DNA from 4 places in the Providencia sp. PROV200 genome. Region 1 is predicted to be linked to each of the others. Evidence: predicted binding sites of a transcription regulator. Region 1 holds the regulator's gene; each other region holds the start of a gene.
What was found. The regulator CRP, encoded in region 1, controls carbon source genes, mostly activating them, when cyclic AMP is high. The targets are predictions, from matches to a motif close to ATGTGANNNNNNTCACAT.

Region 2: the regulator CRP is predicted to act here: its motif matches at 5,251-5,268, upstream of pth (aminoacyl-tRNA hydrolase).
Region 3: the regulator CRP is predicted to act here: its motif matches at 6,332-6,349, upstream of msrB (peptide-methionine (R)-S-oxide reductase MsrB).
Region 4: the regulator CRP is predicted to act here: its motif matches at 5,369-5,386, upstream of adhE (bifunctional acetaldehyde-CoA/alcohol dehydrogenase).

The regions. Positions count from the first base shown of each region.
Region 1 covers NZ_CP096307.1:359,858-367,538, reverse strand. Annotated here, with positions in the region: gene murP (PTS N-acetylmuramic acid transporter subunit IIBC) at 1-298, shown strand, start outside; gene M1E86_RS01655 (LysE family translocator) at 373-978, opposite strand; gene M1E86_RS01650 (hydrolase) at 1,080-2,063, shown strand; gene M1E86_RS01645 (YheU family protein) at 2,060-2,278, shown strand; gene M1E86_RS01640 (phosphoribulokinase) at 2,455-3,324, shown strand; gene M1E86_RS01635 (OsmC family protein) at 3,415-3,816, opposite strand; gene crp (cAMP-activated global transcriptional regulator CRP) at 4,173-4,805, shown strand; gene M1E86_RS01625 (hypothetical protein) at 4,993-6,663, shown strand; gene M1E86_RS01620 (aspartate aminotransferase family protein) at 6,820-7,681, opposite strand, start outside.
Region 2 covers NZ_CP096307.1:1,909,935-1,917,615, reverse strand. Annotated here, with positions in the region: gene prfA (peptide chain release factor 1) at 1-134, opposite strand, end outside; gene hemA (glutamyl-tRNA reductase) at 166-1,428, opposite strand; gene M1E86_RS08810 (hypothetical protein) at 1,631-1,984, shown strand; gene lolB (lipoprotein insertase outer membrane protein LolB) at 2,053-2,709, shown strand; gene ispE (4-(cytidine 5'-diphospho)-2-C-methyl-D-erythritol kinase) at 2,706-3,581, shown strand; gene prs (ribose-phosphate diphosphokinase) at 3,638-4,585, shown strand; gene ychH (stress-induced protein YchH) at 4,877-5,149, opposite strand; gene pth (aminoacyl-tRNA hydrolase) at 5,449-6,039, shown strand; gene ychF (redox-regulated ATPase YchF) at 6,142-7,233, shown strand.
Region 3 covers NZ_CP096307.1:2,222,889-2,230,569, reverse strand. Annotated here, with positions in the region: gene fadR (fatty acid metabolism transcriptional regulator FadR) at 1-56, shown strand, start outside; gene M1E86_RS10225 (D-amino acid dehydrogenase) at 517-1,818, shown strand; gene alr (alanine racemase) at 1,880-2,959, shown strand; gene M1E86_RS10215 (MipA/OmpV family protein) at 3,096-3,848, shown strand; gene M1E86_RS10210 (D-hexose-6-phosphate mutarotase) at 3,964-4,845, opposite strand; gene gapA (glyceraldehyde-3-phosphate dehydrogenase) at 5,129-6,124, opposite strand; gene msrB (peptide-methionine (R)-S-oxide reductase MsrB) at 6,480-6,893, shown strand; gene M1E86_RS10195 (YeaC family protein) at 7,008-7,313, shown strand; gene pncA (bifunctional nicotinamidase/pyrazinamidase) at 7,453-7,681, opposite strand, start outside.
Region 4 covers NZ_CP096307.1:2,198,679-2,206,359, forward strand. Annotated here, with positions in the region: gene oppB (oligopeptide ABC transporter permease OppB) at 1-536, opposite strand, end outside; gene oppA (oligopeptide ABC transporter substrate-binding protein OppA) at 609-2,249, opposite strand; gene M1E86_RS10105 (ABC transporter substrate-binding protein) at 2,343-3,944, opposite strand; gene M1E86_RS10110 (YchE family NAAT transporter) at 4,474-5,118, opposite strand; gene adhE (bifunctional acetaldehyde-CoA/alcohol dehydrogenase) at 5,603-7,681, shown strand, end outside.

The DNA.
Region 1 (7,681 bases):
AGGTGTCGGTGAGCCGCTGATCTACGGTGTCACCCTTCCGCGAATGAAACCGTTTGTCACAGCATGTTTAGGCGGTGCTGCGGGAGGTTTCTTTGTTGGCTTAGTCGCTTGGATGGGTTTACCGGTTGGTTTAAATACCGTGTTTGGCCCATCTGGCTTAGTCGCTATACCAATGATGACCTCTGCGGATGGCGTGTTCCCAGGGATGTTAGTTTATGTAGGCGGGTTACTCGTTTCCTACTTATTCGGTTTTATTTTTACTTATTTTTTCGGAACTAAGAACGTCGATTTAGATTAATAACTCGATCAAACAAAAAAGCAGCTAGTTGGCTGCTTTTTTATGAGTCTATAAACTACACTTTTATCAAAAAATCATTCCAACCAAATCAGGGGAACACACAAAGCCGTTAAAATTCCCATTACCCAGTTAAAAATAAACCAAGCACGGCGGCTACGCAAAAATAAGCTGATTAATGAGCCAAACCCCATCCAGATTAAACCCGCCACTAAGTTAACTACCACGAATGCGATGCTCATCATTAAAATAGATTGGGTGAATAACTCACCGGGGAGACTAAATCCCCCTACAGCTCCTAAACCCATCATCCACGCTTTTGGGTTCAAAAACTGTAATAACCCCCCTTGATACCAAGTCACACTTTTTGCGACTTCGCTATTGGCCTTAAGTGGTGCATAATTAGCGGTGGCGGTTTTCCATGCGAGCCAAAGTAAATACAAGCTTCCAGCAATTTTTAATGCGATATGAATGGCGGGATAGAGCAGCAAAAGTGCGGCAATACCGAATGCAGAGAGATAAAGTATGGATTGCATACCTAACATAATACCAAGGCATAATACAATCGTATGGCGAAAACCGTAGTTTGCTGCACTTGATGTTAGCAACATATTGTTAGGGCCGGGAGTGACTGCAGCAATGAATAAAAACGTAAAAAGAGAAAAAACCAGCCCCAATGTCATTTATAATTTAGCCTCAAACTCAAATTTGTTTACTTGCATCACAAAAAAATAACAGTATGTTATGTGACTCACAAGAGTCCCCATTAAATAAAAATAAGGCTATGTCAGAAAACTTTCGTCCAATAAGTTGGGCTAAAAATCCACACCTCCAAACATTACTGCCAAGGATTTTCCGTAGAACACCGAAAATCAAACCGATATGGCAGCGGCTTGAATTGCCTGATAGCGATTTTATCGATCTCGCTTGGAGTGAAAAACCTGAGCTAGCAGCGCACAAGCCACGTTTAGTGATATTCCATGGCCTAGAAGGCAATTTTAAGAGTCCTTATGCCCACGGGATGCTAGAAGCTGCCCAAAAACATGGTTGGTTGGGGGTGATTATGCATTTTCGCGGTTGTAGTGGTGAACCCAATCGCCAACAGCGAATTTACCATTCAGGCGAAACCAGTGATGCTCGCTATTTCCTCCGTTGGTTAAAACAAACCTATGGTGATACGCCGACGGCCGCGGTCGGCTATTCCCTTGGTGGTAATATGTTAGCGTGCTATTTAGCTGAAAGCGGCCAAAATGCAGATGTCGATGCGGGTGTTGTTGTTTCTGCTCCTTTGATGTTAGAAGCCTGCTCTTTACGCATGGAAAAGGGCATTTCTCAATTTTATCAACGTTATTTGCTCAATGGCTTGAAACGCAATGCCACCCGAAAATTAGTGCGTTATCCAGGCTCACTACCCTTAAACCTCTTACAATTAAAGCAGCTTAAACGGATCCGTGAGTTTGATGATGTGATTACTGCACGTATTCATGGGTTTGATGATGCAACCGATTATTATCAAAAATGCAGCGCATTACCCAAATTAGCTTATATCACTAAACCAACGTTAATTATTCACGCCAAAGATGACCCATTTATGGCGCCTGAAGTTGTGCCTGATTTATCATTTTTACCCCACAATGTGGAATACCAAATGACAGAACATGGCGGGCACGTCGGCTTTGTGAGCGGTACATTGAGAAAACCGCAAATGTGGTTAGAAACCCGTATTCCTCAATGGTTAACGCCTTATTTAGATAAGGAAATAATGTGATTATTCCTTGGCAAGAACTTGCCCCTGAAACATTGGAAAATCTGATTGAAAGCTATGTTTTACGAGAAGGGACAGACTATGGCTCCCATGAAAAAAGCTTGCAAGATAAGGTTAACGATGTGAAACAGCAGTTAGTTTCTGGTGAAATTGTGCTAGTCTGGTCTGAATTGCATGAATCGGTTAATTTCATGCCTAAGGGAAGTTTTTCTTTATGATGTGTTTATTCCATGGTTCATTTTGACATCATCAGCAACCACAAATTAAGTGAGTGTTTTCCAACGCAACCATGTCGTAAACTATCAAATAAGACTCATAACCCTAACACCCGTTAATCCGCTTCATGCACTGTTGATTAAAATAGTGCTTATTAGCGCAACACAGGGAGTCTGCGATGTCCAAAAAGCACCCAATCATAGCCATCACCGGTTCAAGCGGTGCTGGCACAACCTCAACTAGCCAAGCATTTCGTAAAGTTTTTCACCAATTAAATATTCAACCGGCAACACTGGAAGGAGATAGCTTTCATCGCTATACACGTCCTGAAATGGATATGGCTATCCGTAAAGCCAGAGAACAAGGGCGGCACATCAGTTATTTTGGCCCCGAAGCGAATGATTTTGCTTTGCTTGAACAAACCTTAGTTGATTACGCAAAAACCGGCTGTGGGCAGTCCCGTAAATACCTACATACTTATGATGAAGCCGTACCTTATGGCTTGCAACCAGGGACATTCACCCCTTGGGAGCCGCTGCCAGACAAAACAGATATATTGTTTTATGAGGGGCTACATGGGGGCGTTGTGACGCCAGAACATAATGTTGCACAACATGTTGATTTGCTTGTCGGCGTTGTCCCTATTGTCAACCTAGAATGGATCCAAAAATTGATCCGCGATACCACAGAGCGAGGGCACTCTCGCGAAGCCGTCATGGACTCGGTTGTGCGTTCTATGGGGGACTATATTAATTACATCACGCCACAATTTTCTCGCACTCACATTAATTTCCAACGTGTTCCAACGGTAGACACATCTAACCCATTCTCAGCAAAAGCGATTCCGTCACAAGACGAAAGCTTTATTGTGATCCGTTTTCGTGGGCTAGAACAAATTGATTTCCCCTATTTGCTATCAATGATATCCGGCTCATTTATTTCCGCAATGAATACAATTGTCGTTCCTGGAGGGAAATTGGGGCTAGCGATGGAATTAATTATGGCGCCAATAGTCGAAAAATTAATTAATCAAAAGAACAACAATTAAATTATTTTTTGATTAATAAATAAGATGCTTATCATTAATTAAGATAAGCATCTTTCGATTCAAATATATTAATAAATATTAAATTTATTTTTAGCTTTTTATTTCAAAGCTGTGTGTGACTTCAACGGTTTTCTCTAACATCAACGCCACCGAACAATATTTTTCTGCGGAAAGTTGAACCGCACGTTCGACCCCTTTTTCTGTTAATTCATTCCCAGCTACAATAAAATGCAAATGGATTTTTACAAAATAACGCGGGGCTTCTTCACGGCGCTGTGACGTTAACTTAACTTCACAATTAGTCACATCGTAACGACCCTTTTGTAAAATCGAAACGACATCAATCGCACTACAGCCACCTGCTGCCATGAGCACCATTTCCATTGGGCTTGGGGCCTTATCCCCCGCATTCCCATCCATCATCACTTGGTGTCCAGACGCTGACTCACCTAAAAAAGAAAGCCCTTCAACCCACTTTACTCTTGCTTCCATTGTATTTCCCCTTGAAATGAAATCGACTTAAAGGCTACATTGTTCCATAGATATAATGAATGTTATATCAACTTTATTTGGCTGAAGCGATACAGGGGAGACTTTCTGTATTGAATATGCTACAAACAATACTTAGTTGATAGGATTAAGATCAAAACTCAACGGTTTAATTGATCATATTATAGTGTTGATATCAATTTGCGTTACCCAAAGCAATCAAAAACGCTGAACCAATCAGCTGTTAGATTATTTAAAGGTATATAAGGCAAATTAATATGCTAAGCTAGTGACTTTAAAGCCAGCCTTTCTAATTCGTTTTTCTGAATGGCTGCAATAACATACAGAGGATAACGCTAATGGTTCTCGGCAAGCCACAAACAGACCCTACTCTTGAATGGTTTTTGTCACACTGCCATATTCATAAATATCCATCCAAGAGCACTCTTATCCATCAGGGTGAGAAAGCAGAAACCCTTTACTATATCGTTAAAGGTTCGGTGGCTGTTTTAATTAAAGATGAAGAAGGCAAAGAAATGATCCTCTCTTACCTGAATCAAGGGGATTTCATTGGTGAGCTTGGGTTATTTGAAGAAGGGCAGGAACGCACTGCGTGGGTTAGAGCAAAAGTCGCCTGCGAAGTTGCTGAAATTTCTTACAAAAAATTCCGTCAATTGATTCAGGTAAACCCTGATATTTTAATGCGCCTTTCTGCGCAAATGGCTAGTCGCCTGCAAACCACGTCTGAAAAAGTGGGCAACCTCGCCTTCTTAGATGTGACAGGCCGTATAGCTCAAACCCTATTAAATTTAGCCAAACAACCCGATGCAATGACACATCCAGATGGAATGCAAATCAAAATCACTCGTCAGGAAATTGGCCAAATCGTGGGTTGTTCCCGTGAAACAGTCGGTCGTATTTTAAAAATGCTAGAAGATCAAAACCTGATCTCTGCGCACGGCAAAACCATTGTTGTCTACGGCACCCGTTAATTAATATTTTAGCCAAACTTGGTTGGCTAGACTCTTAGTGTAAACAGCAATATATCGCTGTTTACACTTTTCTCTTGTACCCACTCCTCTATTAATTTTCAAGTATACTCGCGTTTTTTGATATTATTTAAAATATGCTTATATAAAATCATGGATAATTAATACATAATCATTCGGGAATTTATATATGCCCATTAATAGCAACCAAAACCACCAATTTTCCTTGCCACAATCAGGAAATATTACGAATAGCGTTATTAACAACTTTCAACAAAATAAGAATTTTTTTAAGAAATTACAATATGCAAATTCCACATCTGTAAAATTCCCTGCATTAGCAAATAAAACTACAGAGTCGATGAAAAATACGCGAAATGTAAATTTTATATCTTCATTAAATATAGGAAGTTTGCTACCTAATACCCAGCCAACTTATAAGGTATTTGATCCTAAACATAAGATTGTTTTTGGAACTCAAAAAAATAAAAATATTGACATCCGCTCTATCGATTTCAAGACTAGCCTTGATTTTTTTAAAAATATGCCTAGTTCTCAAGATCAGAGCTTAGTTTCTCGCTATCCCCTCATATTTAAAAATTCGAGAAAAATAGAAAAAAATTTTACCCCAGTAGAAGACCATTCAATTACCCATAAAACTCAGGAAGACTTACCAATGCAAACAACTAAAAAAAACAACGTTGAAACCTCAACGTTTGTAGATTTTCATTTAAACCGTTCCGCAGGTACGCTATCTAATTTTAAATATAAAATAAAATCCATTCATGAAAAAAGTATTCGCAAGTTCAGAGATGTTTTTAAAACAAATAAAAAGAAAGAACTATGCGTTAAGTTTGAAAATGGAAAGGTTAAAATTACAGATAGGGCTACTATAGCTAGACAAGAGTTAATGAAAAAACACAATGAAATTAATAGCACCAAGGCTATAAGTAACTTAGTTTATACAACTCAGCAGCAAAAATTAGATTTATTTAATAATTATAAATTCCTACTCGATGAAATGATCCGAGTTGAATCGAAAATTAATAAACTGATAAACAGAAAGTCAGAACCTGAAGAGGAAATCCACCCCCTTTATCAAAATCATAAGCAGTTCGAAAAATTAAATATCATCGATATTATAGATTTCCCAATATCACCAAATGGTAAAATTCGCGATATTAATGTTATCTTCAATGATATGAGAGCAACCATCAGAATGCTGGAAGATGAATACAATAGTTTTAAACGAGTGATTGAAAAAGAAGAAAAAAATAAAGATGATAAAATCAAAAATACAAATAAAATATCCTCTTTTGAACTCACCCACTCATCAAGTAATGTAAGTTTAAGCTCATCTGGCTATCATTCTGATGATATAAATGATTATAAAGAAGAGCAAAAAAGCCTAATACCTAAACAAATCAAAATGTACGATTTTTCACAGGTTAAAAAAATAGAGCATCCAATTAAATCAAAAAAAAGCCATATTCCTCAGTTAATTAAAACTAATGGAGCATCAACGACGAATAAAACAGAAATACCTACTACAACAATGGACAGCTATTTACTAAATACAAGCTTAAAAAAACCGCTTTATCAAATTCCAGAACCTGGAAAAATTAGAAAGGCCGACAAAATTACCTATGGACACAGTGATTCAACCAATCGACTCCACAAAGGAGAGAAAGCAATCGTTAATTTACCTGAATACCTAAAAGCAACTAATGCTAGCTCCTTAGTAATTAGGCAAACGCGATCATCTAGACTAAGACAACATCTGCCTATTGATAAAACTTCCCCAATTCATAAAGCAACCTCAATGACCCCAATGAAATTGAGTAAAATGGAAAAAAAATAGAAAAAACGTCTAATGAATTAGAGCAACTTAGTAGCGATATGGAGAAAGAAATACAGCTTCAAAAAAATATTATTTTACAATTAAATTAAACAAAAACAATTAAATAACATTAAAAAATAGATTGCAGAAAATATTTTCTGCAATCTTATCTCATGGTTAACTCAGCAATTTCCCGATCGCCGCATCTAATTTCGCCATACCGCTGTTGATTTCTTCTTCAGAAATGATCAGAGAAGGCGTAAAACGTAAAACATTCGTGCCAGCATTGAGCATCATCAGGCCTTCTACTGCACTAGCTTGCAGGATATCTTTCGAGCGGTTCAATAGTTTTCCGTCTAACTCCGCGCCAATTAATAACCCCATTCCTCTGATCTCAGAAAAGATGTGGTATTTATCATTCAGTTTATTTAAATGAGCAACAAATAATTCACGACTCTTTTCAACACCATTTAATACTTCTTCAGTATTAATAATATCAAACGCTGCATTACCTACTGCACACGCTAAGGGATTGCCACCATAGGTGGTACCGTGCGAACCGACTTCCATGGTTTTTGCCACTTCTTCAGTGGTGATCATTGCACTAATAGGGAAACCGCCACCCAATGCTTTTGCCGTAGTTAAAATATCAGGCACAACATTGTAATGCATATAAGAAAATAATTTGCCTGTTCGCCCCATACCGCTTTGCACTTCATCAAAAATCAGCAACGCGTTATTTTCATCACACAGTTTGCGTACACCTTGCAGAAATTCTGACGTTGCTGCGGTTACACCACCTTCGCCTTGCACTGGTTCGAGAACGACTGCACAGGTATTTTCGTCAATGACCGCTTTGACTGCATCAAGGTCATTAAAAGGTACATGAATAATATCCGCAGGCTTTGGCCCAAAACCATCCGCATATTTCGCTTGCCCACCAACCGAAACGGTAAATAATGTGCGCCCATGGAAAGCTTGTTTAAAAGCAATAATCTTAGTTTTATATGGGTTATATTTGGTGATAGCGTAACGACGC
Region 2 (7,681 bases), 1.6 Mb from region 1:
AATTGAGCATATTCTTTTGATAAAGCACGAAAACGGTCTTGATCGGAGATTACCCCTGCATCAGCAAGGTGCGCTTCAATTTCTTCGTAGCGTTCTTGTAATGCTTCTAGTTTTGCGACAATAGAAGGCTTCATTCGTTATATAAGACCTATGATTAAAATGTGGTTATTGATGGTCCAGCCCTAAGCTGTCCCTAAGTAGATTTAGACGCTCAATATCGCCATTTCCTGCAGCTTGCTGCAAAGATTTAGTTGGAGCGTGAATAAGGCGGTTGGTTAATTGTTGCGATAATTGCATGATCACTTGCTCAGGATCTGTACCTTGACGGATAGCCGTCAAGGCCTTTTCAGCCATGTTTGCCCGAATGGCCTCAGCTTGTTCTCTGTAATCGCGAATTGTAGACACTGCCGCTTGTGAGCGCAACCAATCCATAAAGTGGCTACTTTCTTGCTCAACAATGTATTCAGCTTCAACGGCTGCGGCTTTTCGCTGAGCAAGGTTCTGTGCGATGATAGACTCTAAATCATCCACAGTATAGAGATAAACATCTCTTAATTTTTCAACATCTTGTTCGATATCACGTGGAACGGCAATATCGATTAATAACATCGGTTTGCTACGGCGTACTTTCATTGCACGCTCGACCATCCCTTTCCCAATGATAGGTAAAGGACTCGCCGTTGAACTGATGACAATATCCGCTTCAGCTAAACGGTTATCAATATCCGATAACGAAATGACTTGCGCATTGACCTCATTGGCCAATAGCTCCGCTCGCTCACGTGTTCGGTTCGCTATCATCATTTTTTGTACGCCGTGTTCACGCAAATGACGCGCCACAAGTTCAATAGTTTCCCCTGCGCCAACTAACAAAATATTTAAATGCTTAAGTGATTCAAATATTTGACGAGCAAGCGTACAAGCCGCAAATGCTACGGAAACGGCATTTGCACCAATATCGGTTTCTGTACGTACACGCTTTGCAACAGAAAACGATTTTTGGAAAAGGCGTTCAAGTTCGCTCGATAACGAATGGTTACCTTGCGAAAGTGCAAATGCCTTTTTTACTTGCCCTAATATTTGCGGTTCACCCAGAACCAAGGAATCCAAACCACTCGCCACACGCATTAGGTGACTCACCGCTCGGTCGTCTTGGTGCCAATATAAACTTGGCTGTAAATCTTTTTGGGTTATACCATGAAAATCACACAACCATTTTACTAGCTGTTCTTGAGCTCGCTCTTGTGATTCAAGGCTCAAATAAAGCTCAGTTCTATTACAGGTAGACAGCACAACGCCACCATTAACTTGAGGCTGTTTGAGAAGCTCCTCAAGTGCATGGTCAATTTTTTCAGGACCAAATGTTACCCGCTCACGCAGGGCTACTGGTGCTGTTTTATGGTTGATGCCTAAGGCTAATAAGGTCATTGTGCTTTACGACTTACTCACATTGCTTACAGTGCTAATTATTTTCAGTAATGCTCGATGGGTATTTCCCCACCAATTTAGCAATACTGTTATTTATATTGTTCTATTGTAGATGATCCGCGTCTCTCTTTCTACGGTTTGCATAAGCCTATCCTTCAGAAAGATGACCCACGCCAAAAAATAAACCGAAAAAATAGACGTAATGGCGATTTTATCAATCAAAACCGAACATAATTTTATCGTTTATCTATGTTATATAAAACTGATTATCAGCCATATCATTATTAACTATAATAAATTAACTGCGATAAGATGCATAGAGGATGCTATTATTTCGCACAGAAAGCAAATGGTGACGGGTGAAGTCTATCCTGATAACTTAACGTCACATGAGACCAAACTGGATTGGCCTAATAACATTTTTTTGGAAACCATTCCCCCCGTCAATACACTATGTTATTTGTATACAAACGGTAAATCATTTACAGGTTTTTATCCGCAAGGTATATCATCTGGTGCAATAAATGACTCTGATGGCCTTAATGCGCTAAACTGAACATCTTTAAATGCAAGTAACTCAATTAGAGACTGCTATCAGCGCCCAATACAACTTTGAGATTTGATATGCAATTAACTCAAACTTTGCCCTTTATGCACATAAATAAACATTTTTTTCGCCTATTGCCACTTTCATGTGTCTTGCTAACCGCCTGCGTGACAACGTCACAAACAACCACTAAAGGAACCAGCTCCGCATCCGATGCTAAGTGGAAAGCACATCAACAAGAATTGAGTCAGTTACGTGACTACCAGACACGTGGCTCCTTTGCCTATAATGGAGGGGAGACAAAAACGTACGCTAAGTTTTTTTGGCAACAATATACGCCAGAAAAATACCGTTTATTGTTAACTAATCCGTTAGGCTCCCGCGAACTTGAACTGACCGTTGAACCTGATTTAGCTCGACTCACCACTAAAGATGGCCAAACTCATATGAGTGACGTACCAAGCGAACTTATTTATCAGCTCACTGGTATGGAAATTCCAATTGATGACCTAACCGCATGGTTAACAGGCTCCCCTGGGCGTGCTACTGATTTCACCTTAGATGAAAATCACCTGCTAAAAAGTGTCACATTTAAAAGTAATAGTGAAACATGGCAACTCAACTATATTTCCTATGACAGCAAAACAACACCAATGCTGCCGAATTACCTTGAGTTACGCCAAGGGGACAGGCTTATCAAATTGAAAATGGATAGTTGGACACTGAAAAAATGACGTTAACATGGCCTTCTCCGGCAAAATTAAATCTTTTTTTATACATCACAGGCCAACGCCCTGATGGTTATCATGAGTTACAAACTCTATTTCAATTTGTTGATTATGGCGATGAAATCACCATCACAACACGTGATGATAACCACTTAAATTTATTGACCGATATGCAAGGGGTTCCCCCCGAGAAAAACCTAATTTTACGCGCAGCTAAATTATTACAGTCCTATTGCCGTGAGACCTTACAGCACAGAGCCCCATTAGGTGCTGATATCCATATCCATAAAATATTACCCATGGGCGGTGGTATTGGTGGGGGCTCATCAAACGCAGCAACCACCTTAATTGCGCTTAACGAACATTGGAACACACAGGTTTCTGATGAAGTCCTTGCACAATTAGGCGCATCATTAGGTGCAGATGTCCCTGTGTTTGTTCACGGGCATGCTGCTTTCGCCGAAGGGGTTGGCGATATTTTAACCAAAGCTTCCCCTATAGAGAAATGGTATCTGGTCGCTCATCCCGGAATTGAAATATCAACCCCGATGATCTTCACAGATCCACAATTAAATCGAAATTCTCCAAAACGCTCCCTAGCCGCATTATTACTGGCTCCGTACGCAAATGACTGCGAACCAATCGCAAGAAAACGTTTTCGTGAGGTTGAACAGCTTGTTTCTTGGCTGTTAGAATATGCTCCGTCTCGCCTTACAGGAACAGGCGCATGTGTTTTTTCTGAATTTGAAACACAAGCGGATGCCCTGCAGGTGTTAAATAAAGCCCCATCGTGGGTGCAAGGGTTCGTCGCTCAAGGCGTTAACGTTTCCCCACTGCACAAGTTCCGCGCTGGGATAACCCGTGTATTGCACCAATAAGCCTTGTCGCTATTGGTCAACAATATCTCTCTGGACGCAAGCCTGAGGTTTTTCTCGTGCCCGATATGAAGCTTTTTGCTGGTAACGCTACACCGGAACTAGCACAACGTGTTGCTAACCGCCTTTACACTAATCTTGGAGACGCGGCTGTTGGTCGTTTTAGCGACGGCGAAGTCAGTGTTCAAATTAATGAAAATGTCCGCGGTGGTGATATTTTTATCATCCAGTCAACTTGTGCACCAACCAATGATAACCTGATGGAACTGGTTGTTATGGTCGATGCCCTACGCCGTGCATCTGCTGGTCGTATTACCGCTGTTATCCCTTACTTCGGTTACGCAAGACAGGATCGTCGCGTACGTTCTGCCCGTGTACCAATCACCGCTAAAGTTGTTGCCGATTTTCTGTCAAGTGTAGGTGTAGACCGTGTGCTCACTGTCGATTTACACGCAGAGCAGATCCAGGGCTTCTTTGATGTTCCTGTGGATAATGTATTTGGTAGCCCTATTCTTCTGGAAGATATGTTGCAGAAGAATTTGGAAAACCCAATTGTTGTATCTCCAGACATCGGCGGCGTGGTACGTGCTAGAGCTATCGCAAAACTCCTGAACGACACTGATATGGCTATTATTGACAAACGTCGCCCACGTGCGAACGTTTCTCAAGTTATGCATATCATTGGTGATGTTTCAGGCCGTGATTGCATCTTAGTGGACGATATGATTGATACCGGTGGTACTCTGTGCAAAGCAGCTGAAGCGCTGAAAGAACGTGGTGCAAAACGTGTATTTGCATACGCAACACACCCGATTTTCTCAGGTAATGCTGTAGACAACATCAAAAATTCAGTCATTGATGAAGTCATTGTTTGTGACACTATCCCTCTTTCTCCTGAAATCAAGGCGCTGAGCAATGTTCGTACCTTAACGCTTTCAGGTATGTTAGCTGAAGCTATCCGTCGTATCAGCAATGAAGAGTCAATTTCAGCAATGTTTGAGCACTAATTCTCTAGTATTGAGTTTTAGCGTGCAATCGTGATGAAAAAGTCACAATAAAAATATAAGCCCCTGCAATAACATTTGCAGGGGCTTTATGATTGCATAACATAAATACCTATTTTTATACTTTATAGCCAACCAATCGATAATTTTCAGCTTATCATGGCATAAAAATAACCATCTAAAAAACTCACAGCATTCTCGACAGAAGAGCAAAACTCTTATGAGTTTTACTCCTCTTAATGCCTAATTATCAAACTCGTCCACCATTATCAGCAATTAATTGCTCTAGATTATTTATGGATAGCGGTGATTATCTCTGCGTGAATGATAATGTTGTTTTAACTGCCAGTAACGGTCTGCAACTTTTTCACGGCCGCCGATCCTAGCCCCCACTAACCATACCATCGCACCGATAAAAATGCCGAATAAGGAACCATTAGTGATAAGTTCTGAAAGGCCTAAGTTAACAATATGAGAGAATAAGTTGACACCGATACTCCCGATCATCAACACCATTCCGATCCCCATAAAGATATTACCAAGAATATATGCGTTTTTCCGTTTCATATATACCTCCAGTACCAGTAAACTGATAAGTAAGCATGTGTAAATAAATTCGGTCGTACTTTATATTTATGTAATGATTATAGTGCATTAAGTAAAATTTTTTGCGATGAGCATCACAAGGAAGGAAGTTAGCAAGAATATCTACACAAAAAGTGCTTTTCATCAAAAAATCAGAAAACCCGAATAGTTTTTATGGCAATTATAATCATGGTGATTTTATCTATTACAATTTTGTACATCCTGCATTTCACAAGGTAAACTAGGGCATTATTTTCATAACTGATAGTGAAATCACCACCGTGAGCAAAATTAAGTTAATTGTTGGACTTGCCAACCCGGGTGCTGAATATGCACAAACGCGCCACAATGCCGGTGCATGGTATGTTGATTTATTGGCTGAGCGCCATAATCAGCCGCTGAAAGAAGAAGCTAAATTTTTTGGTTATACCGCACGCATTAATATGGGCGGTAATGACATTCGACTGTTGGTTCCAACCACATTTATGAACCTAAGTGGTAAATCTGTCGCCGCTATCGCCAATTTTTATCGCATCAATCTCGATGAAATTTTAGTCGCCCATGATGAGCTCGATTTACCACCTGGTGTGGCTAAAATGAAGTTAGGTGGCAGTAATGGCGGCCATAATGGTTTGAAAGATATTCAAAGTAAATTCGCCAATAACCCGAATTTTTATCGTTTACGCATTGGCATTGGCCACCCTGGTGATAAAAACAAAGTCGTTGGCTTTGTTTTGGGAAAACCGCCTTTATCTGAACAAAAACTCATTGATGATGCGATTGATGAAGCCGCTAGGTGTACAGATATTCTTCTACAAGAGGGTATGGACAAGGCCATTAATCGTTTACATGGTTTTAAAGCAACCACATAAGAGTTCATTTCATCCGAATCAACTTTTTGTGTATAATCAGCGCCAATTTCTAAACACTGGGTGCAGCACGTGGCTGCCCCTTGCTATTAAGGTGAGAAACATATGGGTTTTAAATGCGGTATCGTTGGTCTGCCTAACGTGGGTAAATCCACCCTATTTAATGCATTGACCAAAGCCGGCATCGAAGCAGCCAACTTCCCTTTCTGTACGATTGAACCAAACACGGGTGTTGTGCCAATGCCAGACCCACGTCTTGATCAATTAGCTGAGATTGTGAAGCCACAGCGTATTTTACCAACGACCATGGAGTTCGTGGATATCGCGGGCTTAGTAAAAGGCGCCTCCAAAGGTGAGGGTCTGGGTAACCAATTTTTAACGAATATCCGTGAAACCGAAGCCATTGGTCATGTTGTCCGTTGTTTTGAAAACGACAATATCATTCACGTTGCAGGCCAAGTTGACCCTGCCGCAGATATTGAAGTCATTAATACTGAATTAGCACTTGCTGACCTTGATACTTGTGAACGCGCTATTCATCGTGTCCAAAAACGCGCAAAAGGCGGCGATAAAGACGCAAAAGCAGAGTTAGAAGCCTTAGAGAAATGTTTGCCGCACTTAGAGCAAGCAGGAATGTTACGCACATTAGATTTATCTGCTGAAGATAAAGCGGCTATCCGCTACTTGAGCTTCTTAACATTAAAGCCAACGATGTACATTGCTAACGTCAATGAAGATGGCTTTGAAAATAACCCATTCTTAGATGTGGTTTATAAAATTGCAGAAGCCGAAGGCTCTGTAGTTGTTCCCGTCTGTGCAGCGATTGAGTCTGATATTGCAGAACTTGAAGACGAAGAGCGCGATGAGTTTATGGCTGATTTAGGTATCGAAGAACCAGGTTTAAACCGTGTTATTCGTGCTGGATATGAGCTATTAAACCTACAAACCTACTTTACTGCGGGCGTTAAAGAAGTTCGTGCATGGACTATCCCTGTTGGTGCTACTGCGCCACAAGCTGCGGGTAAAATCCATACTGACTTCGAAAAAGGCTTTATCCGTGCTCAAACTATCGCATTTGATGATTTTATCCAGTACCGTGGTGAGCAAGGCGCAAAAGAAGCCGGTAAAATGCGCGCAGAAGGTAAAGACTATATTGTAAAAGACGGCGATGTACTCAACTTCTTGTTTAATGTGTAAACTTATATTGTAGGTTTACCCTCAAGTAAAAATATCATTAATCAAAAAACAGCATAATATTTGATTTATAAATATAATGCTGTTTTACCTTCTGTTATACCAAAAATACTCACCATTTCTTCTCCTTCTTTTTCTAATTCCAAATAAATAGAATTTAACCTACCTTTATATAATTTCAAATTAACAGTGCTAACAAAGCAAAGTTAAAAAATGTCAGACCAATGGCCAGACCAAGTCATATCTTAAAATATGATAGTAGAAATAGAACACATACCTGTATTTGTTTACTACTTTCAGTAACTCTCTTACTAGGTATAGAGTAAGTCAGAAGAGGCCATAACAATAGCTTTAAGTAAATAGAGCCCTATGGTTTCCCTGTTATAAAAGCATAAATTTTTAGATACGTAAGGAATGGTAAGAAGCCACACATCATCTCCACTAGCTAGTA
Region 3 (7,681 bases), 1.9 Mb from region 1:
TAATTTGGCATAGTATGCAAAGCAATATGCCTTCTGATTTAGCTCAAAGCCGCTAGTTAACGGACGTTTAATCCCGTTAGGCCAGCATATTGTGTTATATCAGTATGCTGGTTTTTTATCATTAATCATTGACAGATTTTGGCCAAATAGCCATTGTTCACTTGAATGAAGTGAAAAACCAATCTTTGTTTATTTATTGGTATTTAATACCGTCAAATTCCCTCTTCTTAGTTTAATAAAATAAATCGGTTTTATTGGGCACCTCACGTGAATCGATAGAAAATTCTAAATTAAAAAATAATTAAAACTGCATTTTTTTTATCTTATTGAATTTAAATCAATTAATTTTCTGTTTGAATTTTGAACTGGGATTTAATATCGGCATGTAAATCAAATGTGACGAAATTTAAATTTTTTAACTGTATTGTTAAAAGTGTTAATTCACCACATTGGCAAATAATTTCTAGAATATTATCCTAAAAGAAATGGTGCAGACTTTTACTTTGTGGGGAAGCGATGAAAATTCTAGTGTTAGGCGCAGGCGTGATCGGTGTGACAACCGCGTGGTATTTAGCACAAGAAGGGCACGAAGTGCTAGTGGTGGATAGACAACATGATGTGGCAGAAGAAACAAGCGCCGCTAATGCAGGGCAAATATCTCCTGGATATGCAACCCCATGGGGTGCACCTGGGATCCCCCTTAAAGCAGTGAAATGGATGTTTGAAAAACATGCCCCTTTAGCGATACGTCCAGATGGCACGCTATTTCAGCTGCGTTGGATGTGGCAGATGTTAAAAAATTGCGATATCCAACATTATGCAATGAATAAAAGCCGTATGGTTCGTATTGCAGAATACAGCCGTGATTGTATTCGTCAATTAAGAACGGATACGGGTATCGAATATGAAGCCCGCCAAGGGGGGACTTTACAGCTTTTTCGTACTGCTGAGCAGTTTGATAATGCGGCTAATGACATTGCGGTCTTACAGCAAGAAGGGGTTCCATACGAATTACTGACATCAAATGAACTCGTTAAAGCCGAGCCTGCGTTAGAATTTGTTAAGCATAAGCTTACCGGTGGATTGCGGTTACCGAATGATGAAACGGGGGATTGTCAGCAATTTACTAAAAAACTAGCCAAAATGGCACAAAACTCAGGCGTTAAATTCAAATTTGGTGGCCATGTTGAGCAGATTTTAACTGAAGGTAATAAGGTGACTGGCGTCAAAATTGATGGTGAAATTTTGCAAGCAGACCGCTATGTCGTTGCAATGGGCTCTTATTCTACCTCAATGTTACAAAGTCTGGTTAAAATCCCAGTCTACCCGCTTAAAGGCTATTCATTAACCATGCCGATTATTGATGATCAGCGTTCGCCAACCTCCACCATTTTGGATGAGACATACAAAATTGCAGTAACGCGATTTGATGAGCGTATTCGCGTCGGTGGAATGGCTGAAGTCGTTGGTTTTAATTTGAATATACTGAAAAAACGCTGCGAAACATTGAAAATGGTGGTACAAGATTTGTATCAAGGCGGCGGTGATATCGAACAAGCACAATTTTGGACGGGCCTGCGTCCAATGACACCAGATGGTACTCCAATAGTGGGGCCGACAGCATACGGTAATTTATATTTAAATACTGGGCATGGGACACTGGGTTGGACAATGGCTTGTGGTGCAGGGAAGTTGCTGGCAGATATCATTTCAGGGAATACACCAGAAATAGCGTCTGATGATCTATCGGTATTTAGATATCTTGATGGTTTTAATACCAAGTTGGTTACGCAGGGTGATTTAACACCAGCGCGCTAAGTATTTGATGTTTTTGTATCATTGTAATTTTAGAATTAATTAAATGTATTAAGGAATTTAAATGCCGCGTCCAATAAGTGCTGTTATTCATCTACAAAATTTACAACATAATTTGTCTGTCGTACGGCAACATGTTGGAAAATCAAAAATTTGGTCAGTTATGAAAGCAGACGGTTATGGTCACGGCATCAAGCAGATTTGGCCTGCGCTAAAAGAAACGGATGGCTTTGGGGTATTAGATTTTGATGAGGCCATTTTATTGAGAAAAGAAGGGTGGAAAGGGCCAATTCTATTGTTAGAGGGTTTTTTCCAGCCTCAAGACTTGCAATTGATTGATCAATATAATTTAACGACAAGCGTGCATAGTGAGTGGCAATTATTTGCCATTGAGAATGCTCAATTATCATCACCGATTTCAGTCTATATTAAGCTAAACAGTGGAATGAATCGGTTAGGTTTTCCACCGAACGATTACGAAAATGTCGTACGACGGTTATCTAAAATGCCGAATGTACGTAGTTTAACGTTAATGAGTCACTTTGCTAATTCAGATACCAAAACCGGCGTTGCTGAGCCTTTTCAACAAATCCAGCAATTTGAACACTTATCTTTAGAAACCTGTATCGCAAATTCAGGGGCAACACTGTGGCATAAACATACGCAATATGATTGGATCCGTACGGGGATTTTACTGTATGGTGCGTCTCCAAGTGGAAAATCTACTGATATATCTGGGTTGGGCTTGAAGGCAGCGATGACATTACAATCAGAAGTGATTGCTATCCATGAAATTCCAGCAGGTCAATCAATTGGTTATGGCAGCCGGTTTACATCAACTAAACCGATGCGTATTGCGACAGTGGCGTGTGGTTATGCCGATGGTTACCCTCGGCATGCTGCAAATGGAACACCAGTATGGTGCAAAGGAAAGCGTTGTGCACTACTGGGGGCGGTTTCGATGGATATGCTGACCATTGATATCAGTGATTGTGACGATGTTAAACTGGGTGAGCGAGTGGAATTATGGGGGCAAAATTTACCTGTTGATGAGGTGGCACAAGCAGCTGGCACCATTGGTTATGAGCTACTTTGCGCACTCGCGAAAAGAGTTCCTGTTTCTTATGAAAATAAAGTAGAATAAATATTAATCAGTCACGCTAAAAATAGTGAAAATTTGGCTTTAAGTGTGATTTTGGTTAAGAATGTTTGGATTGTAACTATATTAATATACATATAGTATGTGATCTATTTCTCATTATTTTTAGGTTAAATATAATATGTCAAAAGCAATTAAATTAACGACATTTGCGGTGGCTTTGAGTGTGTTATCTGGGACCGCTTTTGCTGGAACTTGGTCTGTTGGTGGCTCGGTATTAGCGCAATCAACACCTTATAAAGGAATTAAGAGCCGTGATTATGTCACGCCAGTACCTATTGTTAATTATGACAGCGAGAATTTCTATTTTCATACATTAGCTGCGGGTTACTACCTATGGAACGATAAGCAAGACCAACTCTCATTAGATGCTTATTATTATCCACAATTTTTTAAACCTAAAGATAATGATGATAAAGCGATGCGCGAGTTAGACCGCCGCCGTGATACGGTGATGACGGGGCTGACTTATCGTCATAAAGCTGATTGGGGTACGCTGAGAACGAATATTTCTGGTGATATTTTAGGTATCAGTAATGGTATTCGTGGTGAGTTTGCCTACCTATATGGCTTTGAAGGTGACAAATGGTCAATCACTCCGGGCCTTGGTATTAAATGGGATAGTAAGAACCAAAATCGTTATGAATATGGCGTGTCTTCAAAAGAATCACGTAATAGCGGTTTAAAACGCTATAACCCAGGTTCAAGTTGGACACCATACGTTGAAGTGACAGGAAATTACCGCTTTGATGAAAATTGGACGGTATTCGCAATGGGCCGTGTTGACCGCCTGCCAAGTGAAGTGAAAGATAGCCCAATGGTAAATAAAGATGTTTCTGCCATTATGTGGACGGGCGTCACTTACACATTCTAAGTTCGTTATAGAACAGTAAATTAAATAGCCCCTGATATCATGATGATTGTCAGGGGCTAATTTTATCTATCTAGAAATTTGATGAGCTTAGATTTTATATGTTTAGAATGAATAATTAATCTTGCGGCTTATTATCGCGGCTGACCATCACTAATGAAAGGCGGGCAGGGTGCTGCGCATCACTTTTCATTGGGACGTTGATCCTTGCTGTTTCTACACAAACCATCTGTTTGTAGCCATTATTTGGCATATCGCCCATACTGCATGATAATTCCGCCCAAGGGTTCCAACAAACAACATCACTATTATGGTAATGGTGAATTTCTATTGTACGGGCCCATCCATCATCACGTAAGAGGCTATATTCTTCTGGCTCTGAATAAATACGGTCGGTATGTTTATTAAACTTTAGTGGCTCATTTTCATAAACTTCTTTATCTGCAACTTTATCGAAATAGTGGCCACCTAACCCATAGACAGTGGCTTTTTGAATATCACTGATATTAAAATAACTGTGTAATGCGGCAGTCGTTTCGAAGTCCCCATAACTTTCTAGTTCAAGCTCGCACGTTTCACCTAGTTTCATACGCAGGATCAGAGTGAACTCATGGGGCCATAATTTACGGGTATATTCTGTATCTGTTAATGTGAAGGTTAAAATAACACCATCTTCATGTTCATTATGTGCAGTAAATTGCCAAGGTAGAATTCGAGCAAAACCATGACTAGGGCTGGCAACAGGACCGAACCAAGGCCAACAAATAGGAATACCGCCACGAATAGCAACACCTTCTTTAAAAGCGCTCTCAGAACTTAGCCATAAGCAAGGTTTTTGCCCTGCAGGTTGCCAATCAATAAGTTGGGCGCCTTGTAAACTGACGGCCCCACGCACCTTGGGATGCGAGATAACAATGAGTGGAAGCTCATCAAGTTGGCGTTGAGTGATATAAGCGGAGATTTGTTTGATGACCGGTAATGCAAAAAGTTTATCGTGCATGGTATTAGGCCTGTGTTAATGGAACAGAGTGAATACTCGTCATACATTAAACTGCAGCATTGTTGACGGTGTTCGTTCACTTGAATTATTTAGAGTATCTGCCCAGCATACTTAAAGCCGCAGTGAATAGTATTCATTCTAAAATAAGTTGTGTTTATAGCGTATCCAATGAGAGATCAACCATAAGCGATATAGCAGAAAATATGAAGTGTTAATTGTTATTGGATACGGTACAAAAGAGCCGCCAATTGGCGGCTCAGTTAGACAGATTACGCGACAGCTCTTATTTAGAGATGTGAGCGATCAGGTCTAATACTTTGTTAGAGTAACCCGTTTCGTTGTCATACCAAGAAACTAATTTAACAAAGTTGTCGTTCAGTGCGATACCAGCTTTAGCATCAAATACTGAAGTCAGTTTTTCACCGTTGAAGTCAGTTGATACAACGTCATCTTCAGTGTAACCCAGAACGCCTTTCAGCTCGCCTGCTGCTGCTTCTTTGATAGCATCACAGATTTGAGTATAAGTTGCTGGTTTTTCTAAACGAACAGTTAAGTCAACAACAGAAACGTTAGGCGTAGGTACACGGAAAGACATACCAGTCAGTTTGCCATTCAGTTCAGGGATAACTTTACCTACAGCTTTAGCTGCACCTGTTGATGATGGGATGATGTTTTGAGCAGCACCACGACCACCACGCCAGTCTTTATGCGAAGGGCCATCAACTGTTTTTTGAGTTGCAGTTGTTGCGTGAACAGTCGTCATCAGACCTTCAACGATACCGAATTTGTCGTTGATAACTTTAGCCAGTGGAGCTAAGCAGTTAGTTGTACAAGATGCGTTAGAAACGATTTCTTGACCTGCGTAAGCTTTGTGGTTAACACCCATAACGAACATAGGAGTATCATCTTTAGAAGGGCCAGTGAGAACAACTTTCTTAGCGCCTGCTTGGATATGTTTACGTGCAGTTTCATCAGTTAAGAAGATACCTGTTGCTTCAGCAACGACGTCAACACCGACTTCGTTCCATTTCAGGTTTGCAGGATCTTTTTCTGCTGTTACACGGATTTTTTTGCCGTTTACAACTAGGTGACCATCTTTAACTTCAACAGTACCGTTGAAACGACCATGAGTTGAGTCGTATTTCAGCATGTACGCCATATATTCTGCATCGAGGAGGTCGTTGATAGCAACGATTTCGATGTCAGAACGCTCTTGTGCAGCACGGAAAACGATACGGCCAATACGACCAAAACCATTAATACCTACTTTGATAGTCATAGTATTTCCACCAGCTATTTATTCGTGAATTAAGTTGTAGTTAAAGTTACCAAAACCTTGCCAGCCGTCAAGCGGAATCGTGTCAATTATTGAAAAAAATCAATTCTGATACCACCAATTGCTTATTTGTCAGCCACTTCAGCGGCAAATACAGCCGCACGTATTATCGGGATTGTACGGCATAATGAAACCATCTATCAGTGATATATGTGATACGGTTCACAAATCAAAACGGAAAGTAAGATGCTTCTTAGTTTAGAATAGTTTTACAGAAAATGTTGTTAATTTTTTGTTGATTGAAATTGATGTATGATAACCATTAAACCGTCTAGTTATTTAAATATGTAGGTATGATATGTCAAATAAAGATAACCAACCTATTGATATTTCAGAGTTAAATGAGATGCAGCGTTACGTTACACAGCAAGCCGGTACCGAGCCCCCCTTTAGTGGTCAATTATTGCATAACCGTAAAGACGGTGTGTACGAATGTTTATGTTGTGGTACACCTTTATTTATGTCTGAGACCAAATTTGATGCAGGATGTGGTTGGCCAAGCTTTTATCAACCGGTTAATGAAGAGGCTATCAAATACATTGAGGATTTCTCTCATGGAATGCATCGTATTGAGGTTCGCTGTCAACACTGTAATGCGCATTTAGGGCATGTATTTCCAGACGGCCCTCAGCCTACTGGTCAGCGTTACTGCATTAATTCAGCATCATTAAGCTTTATTGATGATGATAGTGGTGAAAAGACGCGTGGATAAAGAGCTGAAGGTTGCTGAAGCTATTGTATAAGAATAACAAAAACGATTCAGCTATTAGCTGAAATCGAGAAAAACAAAATAACGTGCTAATTGTGTATTTGAAGGAGCCTTACCGTGAGCGTTGAAGTTAATCCAGAACAACTTGAACAATTGTTGGCAATGATGACCCCGGAAATTTATGAACGCCTAGTAACCGCCGTTGAACTCGGTAAATGGCCGGATGGGGTGATGTTAACACCGGAACAGAAAGAACATAGTTTACAAATGGTATTATTGTGGCAGTCACGACATAACCATGACCCAGAGCATATGACGGTAGGGACTAATGGTGAAATTACGATGAAGAGCAAACAAGAGCTAAAAATGTTGTTCCAAGGTGAAATGCTGGCGACCTTAAAACCGCAACATAATGATGAATAACGGTTATTCTACAAAATAGTTTGTTTATTCAATGTGGCGCGGCATAGTGACAGTGTCACTGAACAAGTTTTCTCATATTGTTATTGAGAATATATCCATTGGAAATAGATCATTGAGAAAACTTGTCCATAAAAATGCGTTAATGTAGGTCGGTTAAGGTAATTAGCCTTGCACCTTGTTCTTGCATTTCGGCTAAGGCGTCTTGGCTGTCATTAGCCGCTAGATTAACCCCCCTACACCCATCAACGAGAACATCCACGGTATAGCCTAGTTTTAATGCATCTAGTACAGTAAATTTGACACAATAATCCGTCGCAATTCCCATAATAATTAAATGCGAAATGTGGTGTTCTTGTAGCCATGCATGA
Region 4 (7,681 bases), 1.8 Mb from region 1:
ACCATGGGCAGAACCATATGTTTTAGGTTCCCGCCATCCCATCCACCACCAGGGAACCATTTCAAGTGAATGGCAAAAATCAGCACCAATAACGGTGCCACAACAAAGCTTGGGATAACAACCCCCGTCATGGCAAACCCCATGACTGTAAAGTCCCATTTGGTATTTTGGTTGAGTGCGGCTATCACCCCGGCAGATACCCCAAATAAAACAGCAACAATAAACGCGGTTGCCCCTAATTTTGCAGAAACAGGAAATGCTTTAGCCACTAAATCATTCACACTGTAGTCTTTGTACTTAAATGAGGGTCCGAAGTCACCTTTTGAAAGCTGAATTAAATAATTAAAGTACTGCTTATACATTGGGTCATTTAGATGATATTTAGCTTCAATATTTGCCATCACTTCCGGTGGCAATTTCCGCTCGCCAGTGAATGGGCTCCCCGGTGCTAATCGCATCATGAAAAACGAAATGGTAATCAGAACCAAAAGAGTCGGAATGGCTTCTAACAACCGACGAAAAATAAATTTCAACATCGCTCTTTCCTACTTCTATTGCCCAAATAGGCGAATATCTGGCTCCAATCAATGGAGCCAGAGCAACTTTTATTAGTGTTTAATAATATATAAATCTTTAGTATGCAGGTTATCTAATGGGTCTTTGCCACTATATCCCCCTACATAAGGTTTCACTAAACGCGTATTAACATAGTAGTAAAGAGGAACAACACCGGAGTCGTTATCAAGTAATTTTTCGGCTTGTTGATAGAGTTCTGCGCGTTCATCATCCGTTTTGACTTGCAATGTTTTTTTCATCACGGCATCAAAATCGGTATTTTTATAATGAACGGTATTATTACTGCTGTAGGAAAGTAACATATTGAGGAAGGATGAAGGCTCGTTATAGTCCGCACACCACCCCGCGCGTGCAACATCATAGTTGCCTTGATGCCGGCTATCTAGGAATGTTTTCCACTCTTGGTTTTCTAGTTTCACTTCCGCGCCAATATTTTTCTTCCACATAGAAGACGCTGCAATCGCGATACGCTTATGTAAGTCTGAGGTGTTATATAATAAATTGAATTTTAGCGGATTCCCTTTGTTATATCCCGCTTCTTCTAGCAACTGTTTCGCTTTTTCATTACGCTGCTCTTGTGTCATATTCGCGTACCAATCTGGTTTTTCTGATTTCATTCCGCTGGTAAATGGTGGAGTGAAACCATACGCAGGAATATCCCCTTGAGCTTTAACTTTGTACGTAATCGTATCTCTATCCATAGAAAGCTTTAACGCTTCACGTACACGTGGGTCGTTAAATGGTGGTTTTTCATTATTAATTTCATAATAGTAAGTACACAAGTATGGACTTACCCGTAACTCATTCGGCATGTTTTTTTGTAAGCTTTTAAACTGCTCGATAGGTAAGTTGCTGTATGTCATATCAATTTCACCACTACGATAGCGGTTAACATCTGTAACTTCTGAAGAAATAGGTAAAAAAGTCACTTGGTCAATAACCGTATTCGCATTGTCCCAATAGGTTGGGCTACGCTCTAAGACAATACGTTCATTGACCGTCCAATCCTTCAATTTATATGCTCCATTACCCACAAAGTTCTGGGGTTGCGTCCACTTCGCCCCATGTTGTTCAATGGTTTTTTTATTGACTGGGGACATAGATGAGTGTGCTAATAGTTTCGGAATATAAGGAACAGCTTCACTAAGAGTAATAACTAAGGTTTTGTCATCGAGAGCTTTAATACCAAGTTCTTCAGGTTTTTTCTTTCCAGAGATAACATCGTCAATATTATTGATATGGGCATATTGTAAATAACTGGCATAAGGTGATGCAGTATCAGGATCCGCTAATCGTCGCCAACTGTACACAAAATCTTCTGCGGTGACAGGGTCACCATTAGACCATTTGGCACCCTCGCGAATTTTAAATGTCCATTCCGTAAAATCTTTATTTTCCCAGCTTGTTGCTGAACCCGGTAAAATTTCACCATCAGGCCCTACAATCGTGATCCCTTCAAAAAGGTCCCTCGCTAAAGCAGATTCCGGCACCCCTTCGATTTTATGTGGATCCAATGATTGAGGCTCGGAACCATTATTACGAACCATTACCTGTTTTTCAGCCAGCTCAACACCTGCGGGAACCGTTGCTGCAAAACTTGTTGCTATAGAGCCTATTGCCAGCCCAGCCGTTACGCTAAGTGCAATAATCGATTTATTGATTAATTTACTCATCTTATCGGTTACTCCCATACATAATTATTATGATTGTGTGTTGATACATGTTCACCCAGTAGGTGAACACTTTTTATAATTATTTAGATATTATTAATTAGGTTCACTTATATATAACCGTTTAATATCCGTATAATCAAGGGGGTCATTGCCTTTAAATCCACGCACGCTCGGTTTTATCATTCGAGCACTCACGCGATAATAAACAGGAACAATAGCCGAATCCTTGTCTAGCAAGGCTTCGGCTTGTTGGTAAATTGCATGGCGAGATGAAGGATCTGGAGCTGTCAACGCTTGCTCAAGTAAGGCATCAAAGTCCGAATTATTATAAAAAGCGGTATTATTACTATTTTGAGACAACATCATATTCAAAAATGCAGTAGGCTCGTTGTAATCTGCACACCACGTTGCCCTAGCAACATCGTAATGTCCTTCATGACGACTTTGTAATGATGTTTTCCATTCTTGATTTTGCAACGTCACTTGCGCACCAATGTTTTTCTGCCACATCGATGCCGCAACAATCGCTTGCTGCTTGTTTTGATCTGAAGTGTTATACAATAAATCAAATTTCAATGGGTTTTCTTTGTTATAACCCGCTTGTGAAAGTAAATCTTTAGCACGCTGATAACGTTGCTCTGCTGATAAATTAGCCCATTCCGGCAATGTAAAGTCACCATTATTAATAAAGCTTGGCGTAAAACCATAAGCGACTTTTTGCCCTTGCGCGATAATTTTATGGGTAATTATTTCTCGATCTAATCCTAATTTTATTGCTTCGCGTACTCGTGGGTCATTAAACGGTGCTTTTTGATTATTTATTTCATAATAGAATGTGCACAAATAGGGTCGAACATATAATTCATTGGGCCTTTCTTGCTGCATTTTTTTATATAAAACAGGTGGGATTGCAGAATTTGAAATATCAATTTCACCACTACGGTAACGATTAATATCGCTCACTTCGGAGCTAATTGCTAAAAAGGTCGCTTGTTCAATACGGCTATTTTGATTATCCCAATAAAATGGATTTCGTTTGACCACAATACGTTCATTCACCACCCATTTATCCAATACGTATGCCCCATTCCCAATAAAATTTTGAGGCTGTGTCCACTTGTCCCCATACTGTTCAATTGCAGATTTTTTCACGGGTTTCATAGAAGTATGTGAAAGCATATCAACAAAATAAGGTACTGGGTGGCTTAAAGTAACCTGTAAATGTTGTGAGTCAAGCGCCTTCACACCCAGCGCTGTTGTAGGCATTTTCCCTGCTAAAATCGCATCTGCATTTAAAATATACGCATTTTGTAGATAACTTGAATAAGGAGAGCCTGTATTGGGGTCAGATAAACGCTGCCAACTATAGACAAAATCTTCAGCGGTTACCGGTGAGTCATCACTCCACTTTGCATCTTCCCGCAAAGTAAAAATCCAAGAAGTGTAGTTTTGATTGGTCCAACTTTTGGCAACGCCTGGCACTGCCTTTCCGTCTATATCGGTATACACTAGGCCTTCTAATAAGTTTAATATCACATTACTTTCTGGCACCCCTTCCACTTTATGGGGATCAAGAGATGTCACCTCTGAGCCATTATTAATTGTGATTACCTGTTTTACTTTTTCCGTGCCATTTGCTTGTAACGCAACAAATAATAACGAGAGCACACCATAACCAAGTGTTGATTTGAACATCCTATCCCTCACGATTCATTGATGGCGCTATAACCTCATTAGCAACCTTATTTACGCTGATATTTAAGCCCTAAGACTGTTACTTCCTTATAGGCAACCCACTTTACGCCTTAACACTAAAAACAATTTATTAACATTTCCCAGCTAAAATTTTGGAAATTTTAAAAAACACCAGTTGAAAAAATCAAATTACTATTAAATTACAACGCATTACAAAAAAACGATCATGTGACACAAAATAGACTTTAAACTCACACCCAAAACATATCATTAACAAACGCCAATTAGAATAGTGAATAAATTTACGTAGCTCACAATTCCTTACTTTTTATCCCTGTTTTAGTAAAAAATGCCACATATAATTACAGGGATCATTTTTTTAATGTGTGATTATTGATAACTAAAATTTTAATAAGCGAATTAAAACTATCTGAAAAGCAGAATTGATGTGTGTAATACGATAGGAACGAACAATAGATATGGCTGCAAATAGCTTTGGTTTGCAGCCACAAAAAGAGAAGAAATTAGATTACAATAAGCCTGGGAATATCGCTTTAACCCCGGTCACAATAAACTCTATCCCCAGCGACATCAGTAAGAGACCCATGATACGCGTCACCACGTTGATCCCTGTTTGACCTAAGTACCGAACCAATAAAGACGCTGAACGAAATAATAACCAACAACAAAAAGCAAAGGCGATACTCGTTAAGGCTAAACCTAAAAAGTTTTGCCAACCATGCCAACGAGATGACCAAACGATACAAGAACTTATTGCCCCGGGCCCTGCCATCAAAGGTAAGGCCAAAGGAACAACACCAATGCTATCCCTAACCGCAGTTTCTGTTTTTTCTTGCTTATTCTGTTTGTCTTCACCAATTTTACCGCTAATCATCGACATCGCAATGGTGACTATCAAAATTCCGCCAGCAATACGGAAAGAATCAATTGAAATACCAAACAATTGCAGGATTGAGTCACCAATTAATAATGATGTACATAAAATGATAGCAACTGATGTATTTGCAATCGTGTTAGTTTTATTTCTCCCGGCATTACTTTGGTAGTTTGTCATACTAATAAACACAGGCAAAATGCCAACTGGGTTCACAAGTGCAAACAAGCCAATAAAGAATTTTATATAACCCGATAAATCAAGTAATGCGCTACTCACCCATTTATTTCCTTAAGCAGTTCTCTTTAGAGATTCATTGATATCTTTTATAATTTTACCACTGATGTTATTAATTTCCTTGAGCAAAACAATATTTTCTTTAACTTGCTAAATTTGCTCAGCATTTAGTTAGGCATACATAAATTATCTTCGCATATTGTTTTGATAATATTAAATTAAGTAATAGATGAACAACATTTATTCAACTTGTGCAGATATACACATGCTGAAAGGAGTCAGCTTGATGTTTTCGTGATTTAGATCACTTTATTAAATTCCCGTTTTGTTAATCTACTCTTAACTGATAGGCAGAGATAATGAGGATATTAACTCAGCACTGAATAAGGTTTTTAAGCCAATAAGCGATCATGAGCAGCGTTATTATAGATAACATCTATACTTTCATCTCCAAGCATTCCCTAGCTCTATAGATGCATTTTGCTCATTGGCTTAAAAAGTTTAACATTTATCAGGAGTAATCTATATGTCCGTAACTAACGTTACCGAACTCAATGAACTCGTTGCTCGTGTCAAAAAAGCTCAACGCGAATTCGCAACTTTCTCCCAAGAGCAAGTTGATGAAATCTTTAGAGCCGCTGCCCTCGCTGCCGCTGACGCACGTATCCCCCTAGCAAAACTCGCTGTCGAAGAATCTGGAATGGGTATTATTGAAGATAAAGTGATCAAAAACCACTTTGCTTCTGAGTATATCTATAACGCATATAAAGATGAAAAAACCTGCGGCACGCTATCTGAAGACCCAACATTCGGAACAATTACTATCGCTGAGCCGATTGGTATTATCTGTGGTATTGTGCCAACAACAAACCCAACTTCAACCGCAATTTTTAAGTCACTGATTAGTTTAAAAACACGCAACGCGATTATCTTTTCTCCGCACCCTCGCGCTAAAAATGCAACTAACCGCGCGGCACAAATCGTGCTTGATGCCGCTATTGCAGCGGGTGCACCAAAAGACATTATTGGCTGGATTGATTCCCCTTCTGTTGAGCTATCTAACGCTTTAATGCACCATCCTGATATTAACCTGATCCTAGCGACAGGTGGACCAGGCATGGTCAAAGCAGCTTATAGCTCAGGTAAACCTGCAATCGGTGTTGGTGCTGGTAATACTCCTGTCGTTATTGATGAAACAGCGGATATTAAACGTGCCGTTGCGTCCATCTTGATGTCAAAAACATTCGACAACGGCGTTATTTGTGCATCTGAACAATCCGTTGTGGTCGTAGATGAAATCTATAATCAAGTTCGCGAACGTTTTTCAAGCCATGGAGGCTACCTGTTACAAGGAAAAGAGCTTAAGGCCGTTCAAGATATCATATTAAAAAATGGTAACCTAAACGCTGCGATTGTTGGTCAACCTGCCTATAAAATTGCAGAAATGGCTGGTATTACGGTTCCAAAGACAACTAAAATCTTAATCGGTGAAGTCAAAACCATCGATGAGTCAGAACCATTCGCACATGAAAAACTTTCACCATTATTAGCGATGTATCGTGGTAAGAATTTTGAAGATGCGGTTACAAAAGCAGAACAATTAGTTGAAATGGGGGGGATTGGACATACCTCTTGCTTATATACTGACCAAGATAACCAACATGATCGTGTTAACTATTTTGGCCAAAAAATGAAAACAGCGCGTATTTTAATCAATACACCCGCGTCACAAGGTGGTATCGGTGACCTGTACAACTTTAAATTAGCCCCTTCTCTGACCCTAGGTTGTGGTTCTTGGGGTGGTAACTCCATCTCTGAAAACGTAGGTCCAAAACACCTAATCAATACCAAAACTGTGGCGAAGAGAGCTGAAAATATGTTGTGGCATAAACTTCCGAACTCAATCTACTTCCGCCGTGGTTGCCTCCCTATCGCCCTTGAAGAGATCGCAACTGACGGTGCTAAACGCGCTTTTATCGTAACTGATGGTTATCTATTCAATAATGGTTATGTTGATGAAGTGGTTAGCGTTCTCAAAAAACATCACATTGAAACAGACGTTTTCTTTGAAGTTGAGGCAGACCCAACATTAACGGTTGTTCGTAAAGGTGCAGCCCAAATGCAAGCATTCCAGCCTGATGTGATCATTGCGTTAGGTGGTGGTTCACCGATGGATGCGGCTAAAATCATGTGGGTTATGTATGAACACCCAGAAACGCATTTTGAAGAATTAGCATTACGTTTTATGGACATACGTAAACGTATCCACCGCTTCCCTAAAATGGGCGTTAAGGCTAAATTAGTTGCTATCACAACGACTTCGGGGACTGGTTCTGAAGTCACGCCATTTGCGGTAGTGACTGATGATAAAACAGGCCAAAAATATCCATTAGCAGACTATGCCTTAACGCCAAATATGGCAATTGTTGATGCGAACTTAGTCATGAATATGCCTAAATCTTTAACCGCTTTTGGTGGTTTAGATGCGGTCACTCATGCGTTAGAAGCTTATGTTTCTGTTTTGGCTAACGAATTTACTGATGGCCAAGCACTTAAAGCACTAAGTCTATTAAAAGATTACTTACCAGCCAGTTACCATGAAGGG